2 regions of the Undibacterium sp. TJN19 genome follow, and region 2 is predicted to be linked to the other one. Evidence: predicted binding sites of a transcription regulator. Region 2 holds the regulator's gene; the other holds the start of a gene.
The links. The regulator FliA, encoded in region 2, starts transcription of late flagellar genes. The targets are predictions, from matches to a motif close to CTAAAGTTTNNNNNNNNNNNGCCGNTA.
Positions count from the first base shown of each region.

Region 1: fliD (flagellar filament capping protein FliD) is a predicted target of FliA. The motif match lies at 2,271-2,297, and genes of this name have one in related genera.

Region 1 covers NZ_JBMPPL010000014.1:32,458-41,007, reverse strand. Annotated here, with positions in the region: gene fliS (flagellar export chaperone FliS) at 1-157, opposite strand, end outside; gene fliD (flagellar filament capping protein FliD) at 227-2,236, opposite strand; gene ACO0LH_RS25600 (flagellar protein FlaG) at 2,343-2,720, opposite strand; gene ACO0LH_RS25595 (flagellin) at 2,810-4,630, opposite strand; gene ACO0LH_RS25590 (tetratricopeptide repeat protein) at 4,967-7,549, shown strand; gene ACO0LH_RS25585 (DegT/DnrJ/EryC1/StrS family aminotransferase) at 7,597-8,550, shown strand, end outside.
Region 2 covers NZ_JBMPPL010000011.1:46,541-55,090, forward strand. Annotated here, with positions in the region: gene flhA (flagellar biosynthesis protein FlhA) at 1-644, shown strand, start outside; gene flhF (flagellar biosynthesis protein FlhF) at 641-1,921, shown strand; gene ACO0LH_RS23245 (MinD/ParA family ATP-binding protein) at 1,914-2,756, shown strand; gene ACO0LH_RS23250 (RNA polymerase sigma factor FliA) at 2,764-3,495, shown strand; gene ACO0LH_RS23255 (flagellar motor protein) at 3,477-4,217, shown strand; gene motD (flagellar motor protein MotD) at 4,242-5,057, shown strand; gene ACO0LH_RS23265 (flagella synthesis protein FlgN) at 5,094-5,582, opposite strand; gene flgM (flagellar biosynthesis anti-sigma factor FlgM) at 5,585-5,896, opposite strand; gene flgA (flagellar basal body P-ring formation chaperone FlgA) at 6,049-6,783, opposite strand; gene ACO0LH_RS23280 (RCC1 domain-containing protein) at 7,086-8,550, opposite strand, start outside.

The DNA of each region.
Region 1 (8,550 bases), on a different contig from region 2:
CACCATTGCGCAAGTGTTGCAGCGCATTGGAAATAGACACGATAGCCCCGTCAAAAAGCATAACGATCAACTTATGAGGGCTGGCTGCGATGACGCCGGTTTCTATGCCAACCTTGGCATAAGCATTTGCGCCACGTGCTTGTGATGAGCCAAACATATTGTTTTCCTTATATTCTCTGCGTGGTTATCGAATTACTGTTACTCATTACTCACTGCTTGCTACTGTTTACTTGCTACCAGACAGCGCTGCCAATTGCTGGGTCAGGAAGGTACTGGTGTTATTGAGGCTGCTGACGATGCTGTCCAAGGCTGTAAATTGCGCCCTGTACCGCGCTTCGATATCAAATAAGCGGCTATTCAAGACATCGCGTTGCTTGCCTATGTCCTTGATGCTGCTGTTGACGCCTGCCGTGGTGCTGGTAATGGTTCCTGAGCTGCCTATGAAGCCGCTTAACAAACCACTTAACTGTGTCGCATAGCCGACGGAGAAATTCACGGTACCCCTTGCGCCAGTTGAGCCACCGGCAACGAGTAATTTCAGCCCATCTGCCGGGCTGCCGCTGGCGCCTGACAGTACCTGTCCGTTACCGGTTGCGGTTATTCCATTTAATGTGCCTGCGACGTCCACGCCACTGGTGCCGCTCACCACACTGCCTGTCAGTAAGGCAATGCCGGTCCCTGTTTGATTGGCGACATTAATGGCAGAGGTAGAGCCAAATTTATTTGATTCCAGCACCAGAGCGCCACCGACTATGCTGGCTTTGGCGGTCGCGCTGACCGAACTAAATGCCGACGTACTGTTGATCGATGACTGGATCAGGGTGGCCAGGTCGGTCGGGGTGTAATTGCCGGCCGCCAGGCTGACGTCAGCAACCACGCCATCCAGGGTAACGCTGATTTTTGTATTTGGATCAATGGTGGTGGTAGCTGGCAGTGTCAGATCACCAGTCAGCTTGGATTTGGTCGCAATTTGTGTAATCGCCAGATCATAGCTGCCAGCTTTGGTCGTAGAAGAAGAACCAGTAATGCTGGCGAGACTATCAGTCGCCGAACCTATAGAAGCAAACAGGCCGCCTACATCGCTAAATTTGGTGGCAAGTGCCGATGAGAGCTTGGATGCATCCAGCGCAATGGAGCCATCTTTCTGGAAGCTGACACCAATCTGTGACAAGGTTGTTAAACCACCGCCCAGGCCATTGACTGAAGAGGACAAGGTTTTTCTGATCTGATTCTGTATGCTTTGTGTGGTTGAATCACCCAGCAGCAAACCGGCCTTATTGGTCGTCGCATCATAAGCAGTCAGGCTCTTGATAGTGCTGTTAAGATCATTGTAAGCTTTGACAAAACTTGTGACCCCCGCTTGTATACCGGTGGTATTGGGCGACACGGATATTGAAGTAGTGCCGACTTTTGAAACCGTCAGCGATACGCCTTGTATCGCGCCCAATACTGTATTGGATGCACTGGAAATGGCAATGCCATTGACCGTCAGGCTGGCGTTTTGCGCGGTACTGACTTCCGTAAAATGTTGCGTGCCAGCCGGATCATTAGCCAGTAGAGAGGTAACAGCGGCATCTTCGCCTGATGAGGTGATTTTGATGCTTGATGCTGCACCAGTTTTGCTGGAATTGAGTACCAAGTGATAAGGGGTGGCACTGCCGTCACCTACGATAGATGCGCTTACACCGATATTTGCCGAATTAATGGCATCACGAATTCCTTGCAAGGAATTATTGGTGCTGTTTATTTTTACGGTACCTACCGTTTGATTGGGATCTTGCTGGAATGTCGTGCCGCCAGGATAGACCCCATTTGTTGCTGTTCCGGTGATGGTGCCGAATTCAAAACTGATGGTGGTTTCAGTACCAGTACCAATCGCATCGGTAGAGTTGACCTGACCTGCACTGGAAAGGCCCTGTGCTTGCGCCAGCTTGGTCACGGCTACATTATAGCTACCAGCTGTTGCTGAGCTGTTGGCAGTGGCAAATGCAATGGTCGAATCGCCGGAGCTAGCATTCAGTGATTGAAATGTCGATGGCGTGTTCAGTGATGTCAGGGCACTTTGAAAAGCGCTTACAGCGCTACTCAACGATCCATATGCGGATAATTTGGCCTGATAGCTCGCTTCTTTGGTCGCCAGCAACGTTAATGGCTGACTCTCCACCTGCATCAGTTTGGAGACGATGCCATTGACGTCAAGATTAGAGCCAATGCCTGTTGATTGAATGCCTGCCACGTGATTCCCCTTTGTTGGAAGTACTTTACTTTATTATCGGCAAAGGTAAATCAGACTTTAGAAGGGAATTTACCTGCTTGTTTTGAATATAGACATAAAATTCATATTAGGCGGTTTGTTTTATTAGTAAACCTTGTAATTTGTCCAGTGATTTTGCAATCTCTAATGCTTCTTCAGTAGGAATTTGTCTGATAACTTGCTTGGTTTGCTGATCGACAATCTTGACGACCACTTCTTTTGCGTCATGGTCGACGCTAAATTCCAGGTTTTGCGAGCTGACCTGCAAGGATTTATTAATTTCGTCTACCGCTTTGGTAACTTCTTCAGCCGACGCTGACTTCTGGCTTTGATTGGCGGGAGTAACGGGATTGGCAATCTGCACTGGTGCAGCGCTCTGGGCTGTAGTAGGGGCTGGCGTTGCGCCGGTATACCGGTCTGTAACAGGTGCTCCTGACGATGTGCTGTTAATCGATAGGACATCCATGATGTTTCCTTAAAGTAAAATACCCCTGATCAAAAAATTGACCAGGGGATCACTCATTTCTCAATGAAAAACTAACTTACTTTCATTGATTAGCCACGCAGCAGGGCCAATACACCTTGTGGCAATGCGTTCGCCTGAGCCAAAATTGCAGTACCAGCTTGTTGCAATACCTGGCCACGTGTCAATTGCGCTGTTTCTTGAGCAAAGTCAGCATCACGGATACGGCTACGGGAAGCTGTCAAGTTTTCAGAAGTCGTATTCAAGCTGTTGACTGCTGAAGAGAAACGGTTTTGATAAGCACCCAGAGAAGCACGTGAACTATTGACAGAGGCCAGGGCCGCATCAATAGTCGTCAAGGCCGAAGTTGCGCCAGCTGCTGTCGTCAGGTCGAGTGAGGACAAACCTGCGCCAACCGTTGCCGTTGCAGCAGTAGCACCAGCTGTCACGCCCGCAGCAGTGGCACCGGCACCAGCAACATTGGTTGTACCTACAGCCAGACCGGAGTTGGCCAGCGTGGCGGTACCTTTTGTTGTAAAGGTGTAGCCGGCATTTTGCGAGCTTGTCAATGTAAGAACGCCAGCGACATTTGATGCAGTAACACCAGTGTCTTTGGTTTTCAGGTTGATCGCATCGCGGATGGCATCGCCTTGCAAAGTGGCTGTTGCGCCGCCAGTGATTGCGCCAATATCTACACCGTTGATCTGGATGTCGCCAGCAGCGATATTGGAGTTGGTGCCAGTGATAGTTGTACCACTTGTTGCAGCACCAGCGCCGCCATTTGCCAACACGATACCGGCAGAGCTGGTCGATGTCAGTTTAACTGTACCAGCTGTAGTGGTTGTTGCAGCAGCAGTACCGATAGCAGTGGCTGCACCGGTAGTTGAGCTACCCAGACCTGTTACTGTGGAAGCCAGACCGGAAGATGCATCAGTTTTGGAAACAGTGATGTTTCTGCCATCAGCAGCTGTCAGTGCAACTGCACCAGTAGAAGAGTCAAATGCAGCTGTTACGCCAGTTTGTGAAGATTTTGCGTTAATGGCAGCAGTAACTTGCGCACCACGTTCAGCAGCAGAACCAGCAGATGCCAGCGCGCCGATATCAACACCGTTGATCAGGACTGAGCCAGCAGTGATTGCTGTAGCAAAACCTGTTGCAGCTGTGCCGCTGGTAGTTGTAGCTTGAGCCGTTGCAGTAACACCTGTTGTACCGTTAGAGGCATTGATGGCGGCAGCTTTGGCAATCGCGCTACCTTTGCTGTCTGCATAAGATACGCCGTCGCTGCTGGTTGCGCCAACATTGAAACCGTTAATGACCAGATCACCAGACTGGAAGCCGCCTACGCCATTCACACCACCGGAGACGCTGGTCGTGTAGCTGGAACTTGCACCAACACCCAGGCTGGAAGACTTGGCGCTGGCGATGGAGGAGATGGAAATTTGATCGTTCGATGTTGCATTTGCACCAACTTGGAAAGTTTGTGCTGTGAAGCTACCGTCCAGCAGATTAACGCCGTTAAAGTTGGAAGAGCTGGCAACACGATTGATCTCTGAAATCAGTTGTGAAGCTTCGTTGTTCAACGCAGCACGGTCACTTGCGCTGTTAGAGCCGTTGGCAGCTTGCACGGCCAGATCACGGATACGTTGCAGGTTGGAGCCGATTTGTGTCAAATCGCCCTCAGCGGTTTGCGCCAGGGAGATACCGTCATTCGCATTACGAACAGCTTGATTCAAGCCGCCGATCTGAGAAGTCAGACGTTCAGAAATCGCCAGACCCGCAGCATCGTCTTTTGCGCTGTTAATACGCAGACCGGAAGACAGACGTTGCAACGAAGTGTTGAGGGATGACTGAGATGTAGTCAGATTGCGTTGTGCATTCAAAGACGCAATATTGGTATTAATAAATGAAGCCATGTTATTTCTCCTTACCCAAGTTATGTAAATATGGCCGGTGGCCTTAAACTTTGGTCTGTTTTACCAGGATATTGGACCGCCGTTGCAATCAGGTATCGGACGCTTATTTCAAAAGTTTAATGGGTTGCTCAAAGTAAATATTTTATTTTGGGGGTAAAGTTGGCTTTAATATTCCGCTAAACGGCAGCATTTCAAAATACTTGAGACGTTTTATATGTTTATTTCGGGCTTTAAACAGGTTTTTTTTTGCTATTGTCGACTGGGAAAAGTATTAGTTTTTGTTAAAAAACCTGGGCCTCAAAGTAGTGCCGTATCCCTTTAAATAAAGGTTTGACAATGAGTCAGCATCTTTCGTCTTCCCCATCTGATCCAGATATTGCTCAAATTACAGCAGAACGTGCGCTGGAGCAGGCGATTGCCCAGGTGTTGCAATTGGCGCAAGCGTCGCTGGCGGCGGGTGATACACAAGGTGCCATTGCGCATTACAAAGTAATACTGGAAAGTATCCCCGATCACCATGAGGCAAATTTCAGTTTGGGTAAGCTGTTGGTATCGACAGGTTTGCCCGAGGATGCACTTGCTTACCTGGAAGCAGCAATTCAGGGAGCGCCGCAATGTGAAGAATATTGGGATACTTATATAGATGTACTAAATCTGTTCGGCGACACGGAGATTGTCCGCCAAGCCCGGGAGCTACGTACATCATACTTTCAGAATACTGCGTCTATCGATAGTGACGTAGTAAAAGAGAGCAATAAAGACCAGCAAGTGGCGACGGCCAAAGCGTCAAAAGCCGCAGCTACTCATAAAAGCGGTAGTAATGTCCCTGAAATCAATAAATTATCGACATTGTATGCGCAGGCGAATTTCAAAGAGGTCGAGCGCCTGTCACGTAAGTTAATCCAGAAAAATCCGCAAGATGGGATTGCCTGGCGCTTTCTGGGTCTTGTCCTGCTCAATGCGGCAAATTATCAAGAAGCAGAGAAAGCCTTGTGTACCTCGCTAGAGCGCATGCCAGATGATGCCGTGGCACATTTCAATTTTGCCCTGGCCCTGGTTAAAAACAAGAAATTTGAGGCCGCGGAAACGCATTATCGAAAGGCGCTGGACATCGATGACACCATGCAGGCGGCTTATAATAATCTGGCAAATTTATTAAGAGCTACAGGCAAACTGGAAGAGGCAGAAAGCTGTCTGCGCAAATTATTGAGTTTTGCGCCTGATTTCGCGGTGGCGCATATCAATCTGGTCGGGATATTGCGGGAAAGAAAGCTGCTTCCACAAGCACTGGAGGAGGCATTGCAGCTTTTATCAAGCTATCCTCAATTGGCAGAAGCCCATCATGCTGTCGGTTCTGTGCTGTCTTTGCTGGACAGGGATGATGAAGCGCTGCCTTATCTATTGCGGGCGATAGCATTGAAGCCCGAATTTGCAGAGGCCTATAATAATATTGGCAGTATCTATTTGGATAAAAAAGATTTTGCTGCTGCAAAAGTCTATTTCGAAAAAGCCTTGCAAAATAACCCACACCTGAGTAACGCCCACCGTTGCCTGGGGCAGATAAGCATTTCGCTTGATTCTGATATTGACATGGCAGAACAGCACTTTCGGCGTGCCATCGCATATGGCAAGAATGAAAGCGAAGCCAATACCTGCCTGTTATTTTGCTTGAGTGAAACCGGGCAGCTCAATCCGCAAGAGCTGTTTCAAGAGCATCTGGATTACAGCACAAGATACGAGGCACCTTTGATACCAGGCTGGCCACAGCATCACAATGTCAAGGATAAAAAACGTGTTTTAAGGGTGGGCTTTGTGTCTGGTGATTTTTGCAATCATGCCGTCGCCACATTTGCCATACCTGTTCTTGACTACTTATCCCGTATTGCTACGCTGGATTTATATGCTTACGACAATAATGAAGTTGAGGACGAAGTTACCAAAGAAATACGCTCATACTTCAAATTCTGGCGGAAAATAAATAAAGTAGATGATGAAGTTGTGGCGCAACAGATTGTTTCAGACCAAATTGATATCCTGTGTGATTTATCAGGACATACAGCCAAGAACAGATTAATGGTGTTGGCGCACAAGCCTGCGCCTGTTCAGTTGAGCTGGATAGGTTATCCGGGCACGACGGGTCTGAAGGCGATGGACTATTTCATTGGTGACCGGTTTTACCTGCCTGAGGGAAGGTTTGATCATCTGTTCACAGAAAAGATTGTTAACTTGCCTTGTGCCGCACCGTTTCAACCAAGTGCGCTGGCGCCGTCAGTACTGGGTTTGCCTGCACTTGAGAATGGCTATATCAGCTTTGGCAGCTTTAACCGTTTAAGTAAAATCAATGCGCTGACCATACAAACCTGGTCAAATTTATTGCTGCAAGTCGCTAATTCAAAAATTCTGATTGGTGCCATGCCTTCCGGGTTTGACACGAAGGCAATGATTTCAGCTTTCGAAGCGCATGGCGTGGCCCCTGAACGCATCAGTTTTTATGGACGTACCAATGTTGAAGATTATTTGAATCTCTACAACAAGATAGATATTTGCCTGGATTCATTCCCGTTCAATGGGGGGACCACAACCCATCATGGATTGTGGATGGGTGTCCCTACACTGTCGATAGATGGAAAGTTGCTGGCGTCACGAAGTGCCGCTGCAATTTTGGGGCAAGTCGGCATGGAAGGGTTTCTGGCCAGTGACGAAGAAGATTTTGTCGTCAGAGGAAAATACTGGTGCGACAGGCTCGACGAACTGGCAGAGATACGGATGTCGCTCCGGTCGATTTGTGAAAATTCCATCAAGTGCAAGCCTGAGATCATCGCAGATGCCTTATATAGCGCAATGCGTCAGATGTGGGCAAACTGGTGTGATGGCGAAACCCCGAAAGCTTTCTCAATAGACAATGCCGGCCTTAAGTAATTAGCGTGGCACATCTGCACCTGACTGATAACCTTACTGACGAAAAAATGAAAAAAACGGACGGTACTTCAGCAATCTATGTGACGCAGCCTGTACTTCCACCTTTGGAAGAGTTCATGCCTTATCTGGAAAAGATCTGGGCGAACAAGATCTTGACCAATAGCGGCCCATTTCATCAGGAACTGGAGCAGGCGCTGTGTGATTACCTGGGCGTTAAGCATTTGTGCCTGTTTGCCAACGCCACTATTGCGCTGATCACGGCTTTACAGTCACTGCGCATTCATGGTGAAGTGATTACTACACCTTATTCATTTGTGGCTACGGCCCATTCGCTTTTATGGAACGGTATCAAACCGGTTTTTGTCGATATTGATCCGGAAACTTTCAATCTTGATGCTTCAAAAATTGAAGCCGCTATTACACCCGAGACATCGGCCATCATGCCGGTGCATTGTTATGGGCGGCCTTGCGATGTTGATCGCATACAAAAAATCGCTGACAACTATGGCTTGAAGCTGATTTATGATGCTGCGCATGCATTTGGCGTTCAATACCGAGGCGAGAGCCTGCTTAATTTTGGTGATCTGGCGATACTCAGTTTTCATGCAACCAAGGTATTTAATACCTTTGAGGGCGGGGCGATTGTTTGCCCGGACGCGAAAACCAAGCAACATATTGATCATCTGAAAAATTTCGGTTTTGTCGATGAAGTGACTGTGGTGGCGCCAGGCATCAATGGGAAAATGAGTGAATTCAATGCGGCGTTGGGTTTGTTGCAATTGAAGGGTATTGATGCTGTCCTGGATGAGCGACGACACATCGCCAACCTGTATCGATCAAAATTAAGCGGTGTCAAGGGCATTATCTGCGTACCGGATATCGCTGATACCAAACCCAATAATTCCTATTTCCCCATCCTGGTGGAAGCTGATTTCGCGATGTCGCGTGATGAATTATTTCAAAAGCTGCGTCAGCATCAGATATATGCCAGGCGTTATTTT
Region 2 (8,550 bases):
CCGGTACGGTCATAGCTACACATTTGAATCATCTGATCACCAGCCATGCGGCCGAGCTATTGGGACGTCAGGAAGTACAGCTGCTGATGGACCACCTGGCCAAGGAAATGCCGAAGATGGTGGAAGAGCTGGTACCGAAAATCCTGCCTTTGTCTGTCTTGCAGAAGGTCTTGCAAAACCTGTTGATTGAAGGCGTGCATATCCGTGACATGCGCACCATCATAGAAACCTTGTCCGAGCAAGCCATGCATACCCAGGACGCCAATGAGTTGACGGCCCAGGTCAGGGTTGCTTTGGGCCGTGCCATCGTTCAGCAGATCTTCCCGACGGGTAATGAATTGACTGTGATGACACTCGACAATCGGCTTGAGCGCTTGCTGATGCAGGCCCTGCAAACCAGTGGCAGTGATGGCGCAGGCATAGAGCCTGGGCTGGCCGATACCTTGTCCAGCCAGACCGAAGCTGCGGCCCAGCATCAGGAACAACTGGGTTTAACCCCGGTCTTGCTGGTGCCAGCCCCGTTGCGCGCCCTGTTATCACGCTTCTTGCGCCGCACGCTGCCGCAATTGAAGGTTTTATCGCATGCAGAATTACCTGAAACAAAAACAATTAGAGTCACCAGTCTGGTCGGAGGTCAATCATGAACGTCAGAAAATTTACCGCTAATACTTCTCGCGAAGCTTTGCGCCAGTTGCGGGATGCACTGGGTGCAGACGCGGTCATCCTGTCCAACCGCAATGTCGATGGCAAGGTGGAGATACTGGCAATGGCCGATGAGGCCATCAGCGCGATAGCGCCGGCGTCAGGTGATCAGGCCCCCGTACCGGATGAACCAAGGTTTGCGCCACGTTTTCAGGCGGAACCTGTAATTGCCACGCATCGGCCCCTGAAAGTGACGGTACCTACTGAGGTAGAGGTGCCACCGGTGAGTGTCAGCGAATTAAATAACGTGATGTCTGAAATACGCTCCATGCGCAGCATGCTGGAGTCGCAACTGGCTGAAATATCATGGACGCAAACCCAGAAGCGCCAACCGCAAAAAGCAGAAATCCTGCGTGAAATGCTGGCAACGGGGTTTAGCGCAAGCCTGTCGCGCTATCTGGTAGAAAAATTGCCAGAGGCTGAAAAGATCGATAATGGCTTGGACTGGATCAAGAATGTGTTGATACGTAACCTGTCCACCATAGACAATGAAAACGAAATGCTGGAGAAGGGTGGGGTATATGCCCTGGTCGGCCCTACCGGCGTAGGCAAAACGACGACCACGGCCAAATTGGCCGCACGGTGTGTAATGCGTCACGGCCCTTCCAAGCTGGCGCTGATTACGACCGATGGATACCGTATCGGTGGTTTTGAACAGCTGCGCATCTACGGAAAAATCCTGGGGGTGATGGTGCATGCGGTCAAGGACGAGGCAGATTTGCGTATTGCCCTGGCTGAATTAAAAAACAAACATACGGTATTGATTGATACTGTCGGCGTCAGCCAGCGCGACAAAATGGTGACCGAACAAGTTGCCATGTTGTCAGGAACAGACACCCCGGTGAAGCGTCTGCTATGCCTCAATGCAACATCAACTGGTGAAACCCTGAGTGAAGTGGTGCGTGCTTACCAGGGAAATGGTCTGGCCGGTTGCATTTTAACCAAGCTCGATGAAGCTGCCACGATAGGCGGCGCACTTGATATTGCCATTCGCCAGAAGCTGATGGTGTATTACGTCGCCAGCGGCCAGCGGGTACCGGAAGATCTGCATATCGCCAACAAGCAATACCTGATTGACCGCGCCTTTAAATTGAAGCGCGAAACCGCTGCTTTCCGCTTTCTCGACGAGGAACTGCCTCTGCTAATGGCGGGTACAGCCACAGGCGGCCGTATTTCAGGAAGTGCAACTACGGCAAACCGGGAGGTGTCTCTTGGCTAGATTTGATCAGGCAGAAGGTTTGCGCCGCATGCTGGCGGGGCCCAAGCCCCGGGTATTTACGTTTTTGTCGGCATTGAAAGAAGACGAGAAGAGTGGCATGCTCGTCAACCTGGGGGTTACCCTGGCACGTCAGGGTAACCAGGTCACGATGGTTGACGCCCGGGCTTCGGAAGACAGTATTGGTGCCTGGCTCAACGCAAGCAATGATCAGACCTTATTGGATGTAGCGCAACAACAGCGTACAATGAAGGAGGCGATTAAAATCGTCGCTGCCGGCTTGTCGGTCACCATGTTGACGCGCAATGCAGATTGCATGGCAAAATTACCGCCAGAAGGTGCGCGGCAATTGTCCAGGGTTTTTGATGTGGTCGCGCATCGCTCGGATCTGGTTATCGTTGACAGTGAAATCAACCTCGAAGCTGGTTTTCCGCTCGCCTCTCTGGATGATAGCGAATTGGTGATACAGGTTTCTGCCGACCCTGACATGATCAAGGCTGCATATGGCCTGATCAAGCGGGTCAGCAACAGGTTGGGTCGACGTGGCTATGGTATTTTGGTTTCTGGCGCTTCGGAAAAAGAGGCAAGATTGATTTATACGAATATGGCTCAGGCGGCAGGCCGTTATCTGGCGGTGCCTTTGCACTATGTCGGCAATGTGCCGGACGATGAACATTTGAGAAAGGCGGCACATTTGGGACGCTCAGTGATTGATGCTTTTCCGAAGGCGCGTGCTTCGCTGGCTTTTTCCAGGCTGGCTGAGCAATTGGCGATGAGTGCACGCACCACCTTGGGCATAGAGGGAGTCCCTGAGTTGGGTGTTGGTCTCGGAATTTAATTAAAAAATGTACACCGCTAGCGGAAAGTCAGATAAAAATTTCCTCCTGAGGGAGCACGCCCCACTGGTCAAGCGCCTTGCTTACCAGTTGAAGGCGCGTTTGCCCCCCAGCGTGGAGGTGGATGATCTTGTGCAGGCCGGCATGATAGGCTTGCTGGACGCCGTTAACCGCTATGAAGATACCCACGGCGCGCAGTTTGAAACCTATGCGGTGCAACGCATACGCGGTGCCATGCTCGATGAATTGCGCAGCAGTGACTGGTTGCCGCGTGGTGTGCGCCAGAATATGCGCAAAATCGAAAATGCCATGAATAGTCTGCAACAAAAGCTGGGGCGACCACCACTGGAAACCGAGGTGGCAAAATCGCTCAAGCTCAGTCTCGAAGAATACCAGGATTTGCTGACCGACAGCGGTGGCCATCAACTGGTGTATTACGAAGACTTTCATGACGCCGATACCAAAGAGCATTTTCTTGATCATTACTGTTCTGACCTGTCTGGCGACCCCTTGCAGGATTTGCTGAACGATGATTTCCGTGATGCCGTGATCGGTGCGATTGACAGCCTGCCTGAACGCGAAAAACTATTGATGGGCCTGTACTACGAACAGGAATTGAATCTCAAGGAAATTGGCGCCGTGATGGGGGTCTCAGAATCGCGGATATCACAATTACATAGTCAGGCCGTGGCCAGGCTCAGGGCATACTTAAGGGAGAAAGCGTGGACTGGGCTAGCGTAGTCGGACTGATTCTGGTTGTCGGCGGCATCGTATCTGGCCAATTGCTGGAGGGTGGACGCTTGTCTTCCTTGGTGCAGCCAGCGGCATTTGTGATCGTGGTGGTCGGTACACTGGGCGCGGTCTTGATGCAAAGTCGTTTGAATTCATTCAGGCAAGGGCTGCGCATGCTGCGCTGGATCGTTTCCGAGCCGCCTGACACCAGCAAGAAGAATGTTGAAGATGCCCTGGTCTGGAGCGTGGTTGCCAGGCGTGAAGGCTTTTTAAGCCTTGAACGCTATATGAATGCCTCTACCGATCCTTTCATTGGCAAGGGTTTGCGTCTGGTGATTGACGGTATAGATCCAATACGCCTGAAGGATATCCTTGACGTTGATATTTCGCTGTATGAAATGGAGCAACGCCAGGCCGCAAAAATCTGGGAAGCAGCTGGCGGTTATTCGCCCACTATCGGGATTTTGGGCGCAGTGCTGGGCCTGATTCATGTGATGGAAAACCTGAGTGACCCATCCAAACTGGGTGGCGGCATTGCAGTTGCTTTTGTCGCCACGATTTATGGTGTAGGCATGGCGAATTTGTTGTTTTTGCCAGTCAGTCATAAATTAAAAGAGATCATCATGCGTGAGGTGACGAGACGTGAAATGCTGTCAGATATCTTCTACAGTATTGCCCTGGGCGACAGCCCGCGTGTGGTTGAGGAAAGACTGACCAATCATAAAAACTAAGCATGCCTCATTAAATCAACTCATATGGCCAGAAAAAAATACCACGAAGAACCAGAAAACCATGAGCGATGGCTGGTTTCTTACGCGGATTTTATTACGTTGCTATTTGCTTTCTTTGTGGTGATGTATGCCATTTCTTCGGTCAACGAAGGTAAATACCGGGTTTTATCGAATTCACTGACCGGTGCTTTTGGCAAAGTCATGGTGCTCCAGCCAAAACCGGTGGAGAGTAGCAGCGACCCGGCAGTCAGGCTCGATCCGCTGCCGCTGATAAAAAATCGCGCCAGCGAAGCATTGCGTAAAGAACGTGCGCAGATGACTACCATGGCCAAAGACATCATGACTGTACTGGAACCACTGGTGCGCGAAGGCAAGGTCAGGGTCAGCCAGACCAGCCGGGGTATTACCATAGAAATCAATGCCAGCCTGTTGTTTGCCCCTGGCGATGCTCGCTTAAACGTGGATTCCATACAGGCTTTGAAAGCGATTGCCGGTGTGCTCAAGATTGATACGCATGCAATCCAGGTCGAAGGGCATACTGATAACGTACCTATCAAAAATCCGATTTACCCTTCCAACTGGGAATTATCTGCGGTCAGGGCCAGTACGGTAGCACGCTTGCTGACCGAAAACGGCGTGGATGAGGCGCGGGTGACTGCGGTGGGGCAGGGCGCAAAATTGCCAGTCAGCGAAAACGAAACGCCAGAAGGGCGTGCCAGAAACCGGCGGGTGTCGGTCACTATTCTGGCTGTATTGCCCGAAGCAGCGGTCGATGTGCCGATTGCGCCAGTGAAACCAGTCAGCAGTTCCTTGCCACAAATTAAAACAGACCCTAATTAGGATCTGTTTGCTTGATACCCGCTTCTTTTTTGAGGTTCAGGTAGCTATATAGCCTTTGCCAGGTGTGTTTTTAATTGTTGACTGGCCGTTCGGGCCATACATTGAGCCAGCAGGGTTATTTTGCTGCAACACATTCAAGGTGGCCTGGTTTATTGACAACCTGCGGTTGATCAATGTGCCATTGGTGCGGTTAACTTCTTTTGCCTGTTGAGATATTTGTAATAATTTTTCCCAATAGCCTGCCAGCGTACTGACGTTGCCTGCATGTTCCAAATAGGCGCGCATGCCTTCAATATCTGCTTTATAGCCTAATTCAACCAGGCAAGTATTGCGCTTTCTTTCCAGTTCGGACATCTTGCTGACCAGTTGCCCTTTGCTTTGGATATATTCATTGAGCAAACTGACATCGCTTTCAACAAGTGCGGACTGTTCTTTCTTCAGCAATTCAGCCAAGGAAGACATGGTATTCACTTCTTCCTGTATACACTGTTCAATGACAGCGTGTCCGGAACTTGTTGCGTTCATGATCAGCGTTTTCTGGCGTTAAGTAAATCTTTGACAGTTTCCAATAGCCCATCAGCGACTTTCTCTGAATTGACCTGAAAACGGCCTTCAGAAATTGCCAGTTTGATGGCTTCCACCTTCTTCGTTTCGAAGACAGCGTTGCTTGCCTGCGTGCTTTGCAATGCCTGCAATTGCGTGGACAGGGTTGAAATCTGTACATTATGGGAAGGCGTTGGAACTGCATCCGCCTTGCTATCCGCCGGTTTTTCCGTGCGTGCCTGCTGCGGGCTTACTGGAAGTCCGGAGGTCTTATTTAGTGCGTCATCAATTTTCACAGCGATACCCTCAGTATGGGAATTACAAACATCTACATCCAGTTTATCGGCTGTGTAATTTTAAACTTTAACCTTACTTCAAAAAAATATTGCATTAATTTAATTGTATTGATTAACGGAAACATACTCAAAATATTTTGAAATATTTTCTTTTAATAAACTATTTCTATAATGCCACCGCTTTTAGCCAGACCACTGACAGTCTGACCTGAACTGGTTTTGGCTTTGGCAACCTGTCCGTCGGACGCGTTATTGAGAGCGATGGCATCTGTCATTACCTGAAAACCTGGCCCTGAGCTGATGACACGCACCGATTGTCCCTGTTGTATGACCGATGGATTCTTCATCGCATCGACACGCAGCACGCTGCCTGAAGGGATGGATACCTGCATGGCCTTGCCCACCGCCTGATCTGGATTGGTAACCACACCTGCCGGTAGTTTGGAAATATCCCCTTTTACCTTGGTCAGATCTGCCAGTGTCAATACCTGTCCCTGCACAACCGGGTTGGTCGCTACGTAATACTCGGCGGTAACCTGCACATTCGCCTGCAAATAGATTTGCCAGGCTGTGGGAGCTACGCACTTGATAACAATCGTAATTTTGCCCCAGGGCTTGCTGCCGGGTGGTAAATAGGGGGTAGGGCTGTCACAGGCGGCCAGATTAAGACGTTTATCAACTTCACCAACCGTGACCTGGACTTGCCCAGGTTGTGCCGCCGCTTGTTGTGTCAAAAAGTCAAGAGCAAGCTGGCGCAGCAGGGCTTGATCCTGCAATCCTGCTGGATTGCCGCCATTGATTGCCGGGTTGGCTGCCAATGCCATGTCAGCCGCAGCGAGCAAGCTGGCAGCAGCGAACAGTTGTATTAATGTTTTTAAGGGTTTCATCAGATTACCCGCAGGTCTTGGTTCCGAATTCCATTTTAGAACAAGCACGCTGTATTGAATGCATAAGCAAGCAGGGAATTCAGTGTCTGCTTGGAGGATTAAAATGAAATTCTAAAATCGGCATATTGGATACTTATGATTATCGAGATCTGCACTTTAAAGACCCATATAATCAGTGGTTTGAATGAAATGAATTATTTGAAAAACCTAAAGCTATGATGCTATTGACGTGCAGTTTTCATTGCTGCCTCAATATAAAAACGGATGCACTTATGTGCATCCGTCATACTGATTTTTTCGCGTTAAATTGCAAAATATGTGTCTGAACTCCAGGAGCTATCGCCATACACGTTATAGCCCTGAACTGACCAAATGTATGAGCCAGAAGGAAGTGGTGTACTCGTAATTGTGCAAAGTCCAACCCCGGATTCACATCCTGCTGCGGCAGCTGTGTAGACTGTAATTACGCCATTTACTTTCAGCCTATATGAAGTTGAGCCGGGTGCTGGTTTCCATGTATAAATCGGAGTGTTTGAAGTTACAGGACTAATTGTTTTTGGAGCACCTTGTGGTGGTCCGCCTGATAAGCCAATCACATCGACTGGGACTATTGGGTTGGCAGTAGAGTTGTTACCCAGTTGACCATAGATATTGGACCCCCAGCATTGCACGCCAAACTGCAATATTGCGCAACTAGAATTTGTTCCTGCAGAAACTAACGTTGCAATACCGTTTCCTGCCGTTAAATTCATGACATTTGTTGGGATTGATTTATTTACTTGATCACCAGTGCTTAGCTGTCTTGATCCGTTTAATCCCCAGCCCATTGCAACACCTGATGTTGTGATGGCTAGTACGTCACCACCGTTTGCACTAGGAATAGAAATACTTGCAATGCTCGGAATTCCATTTATTTGGGTTGGCAGATAAGGGACGTTATTATTAATCACGCCATTTCCTAGTTGCCCATAGATATCCCAACCCCAGCATTTCACTGCTGCTGATGTCGTTCTGGCGCACGTGTATCCGTTGCCACTTGATATATCTACTGCATCGCTTATTCCTGTTGCAGTAATAATGCCTGAACCACTTTGTGTCGTGCCGTCACCTAATTGCCCAGTCGCATTCTGGTCCCAACATTTTACTGTGCTAATGTTTGTAACTACACAATTATGAAAGACACCACTCGATAATTTCGCCACCCCGGATAAACCTACAACGGTTGTTGGGATGTTTCTCGCTACTTGGGAGCCATCACCTATTTGAAAGTATTGGTTGTTCCCCCAGCACACAACCTGCCCGTTGGAAATAAGGGCGCATGTATGGTTATAACCTGCGGAGAGAGAAATTACTCCAGCTAGCCCGACAACATCTACTGGAGTTGTTTTGCTAACGAATGTTCCGTCACCAAGCTGACCGTCCGTTCCTAAGCCCCAACACTTTACTGTGCCACTCGTTGTAAGGGCGCATGTGTGATTATAGCCAGAGCTTATTGCTTGAATATTTGCAGTAAGTCCAATGACATTCACGGGGATTAGTTTGTCTACTTTGGTGCCATCTCCTACTTGTCCATTTAAATTCATTCCCCAGCACTTTACTGCTCCAGCGCTAGTTAGTGCGCAATGAGACCCAAATCCACTTGATAGCGATATCACAGGTTCTGCATTCACCTTGAGTGAGACAAATAATAAATTTATTAGAATAAGAAAGGAAATTAGCGTGGAGAATGCCCAATTAGGTATGAGCCTTGATTTTTCAGATGATTGA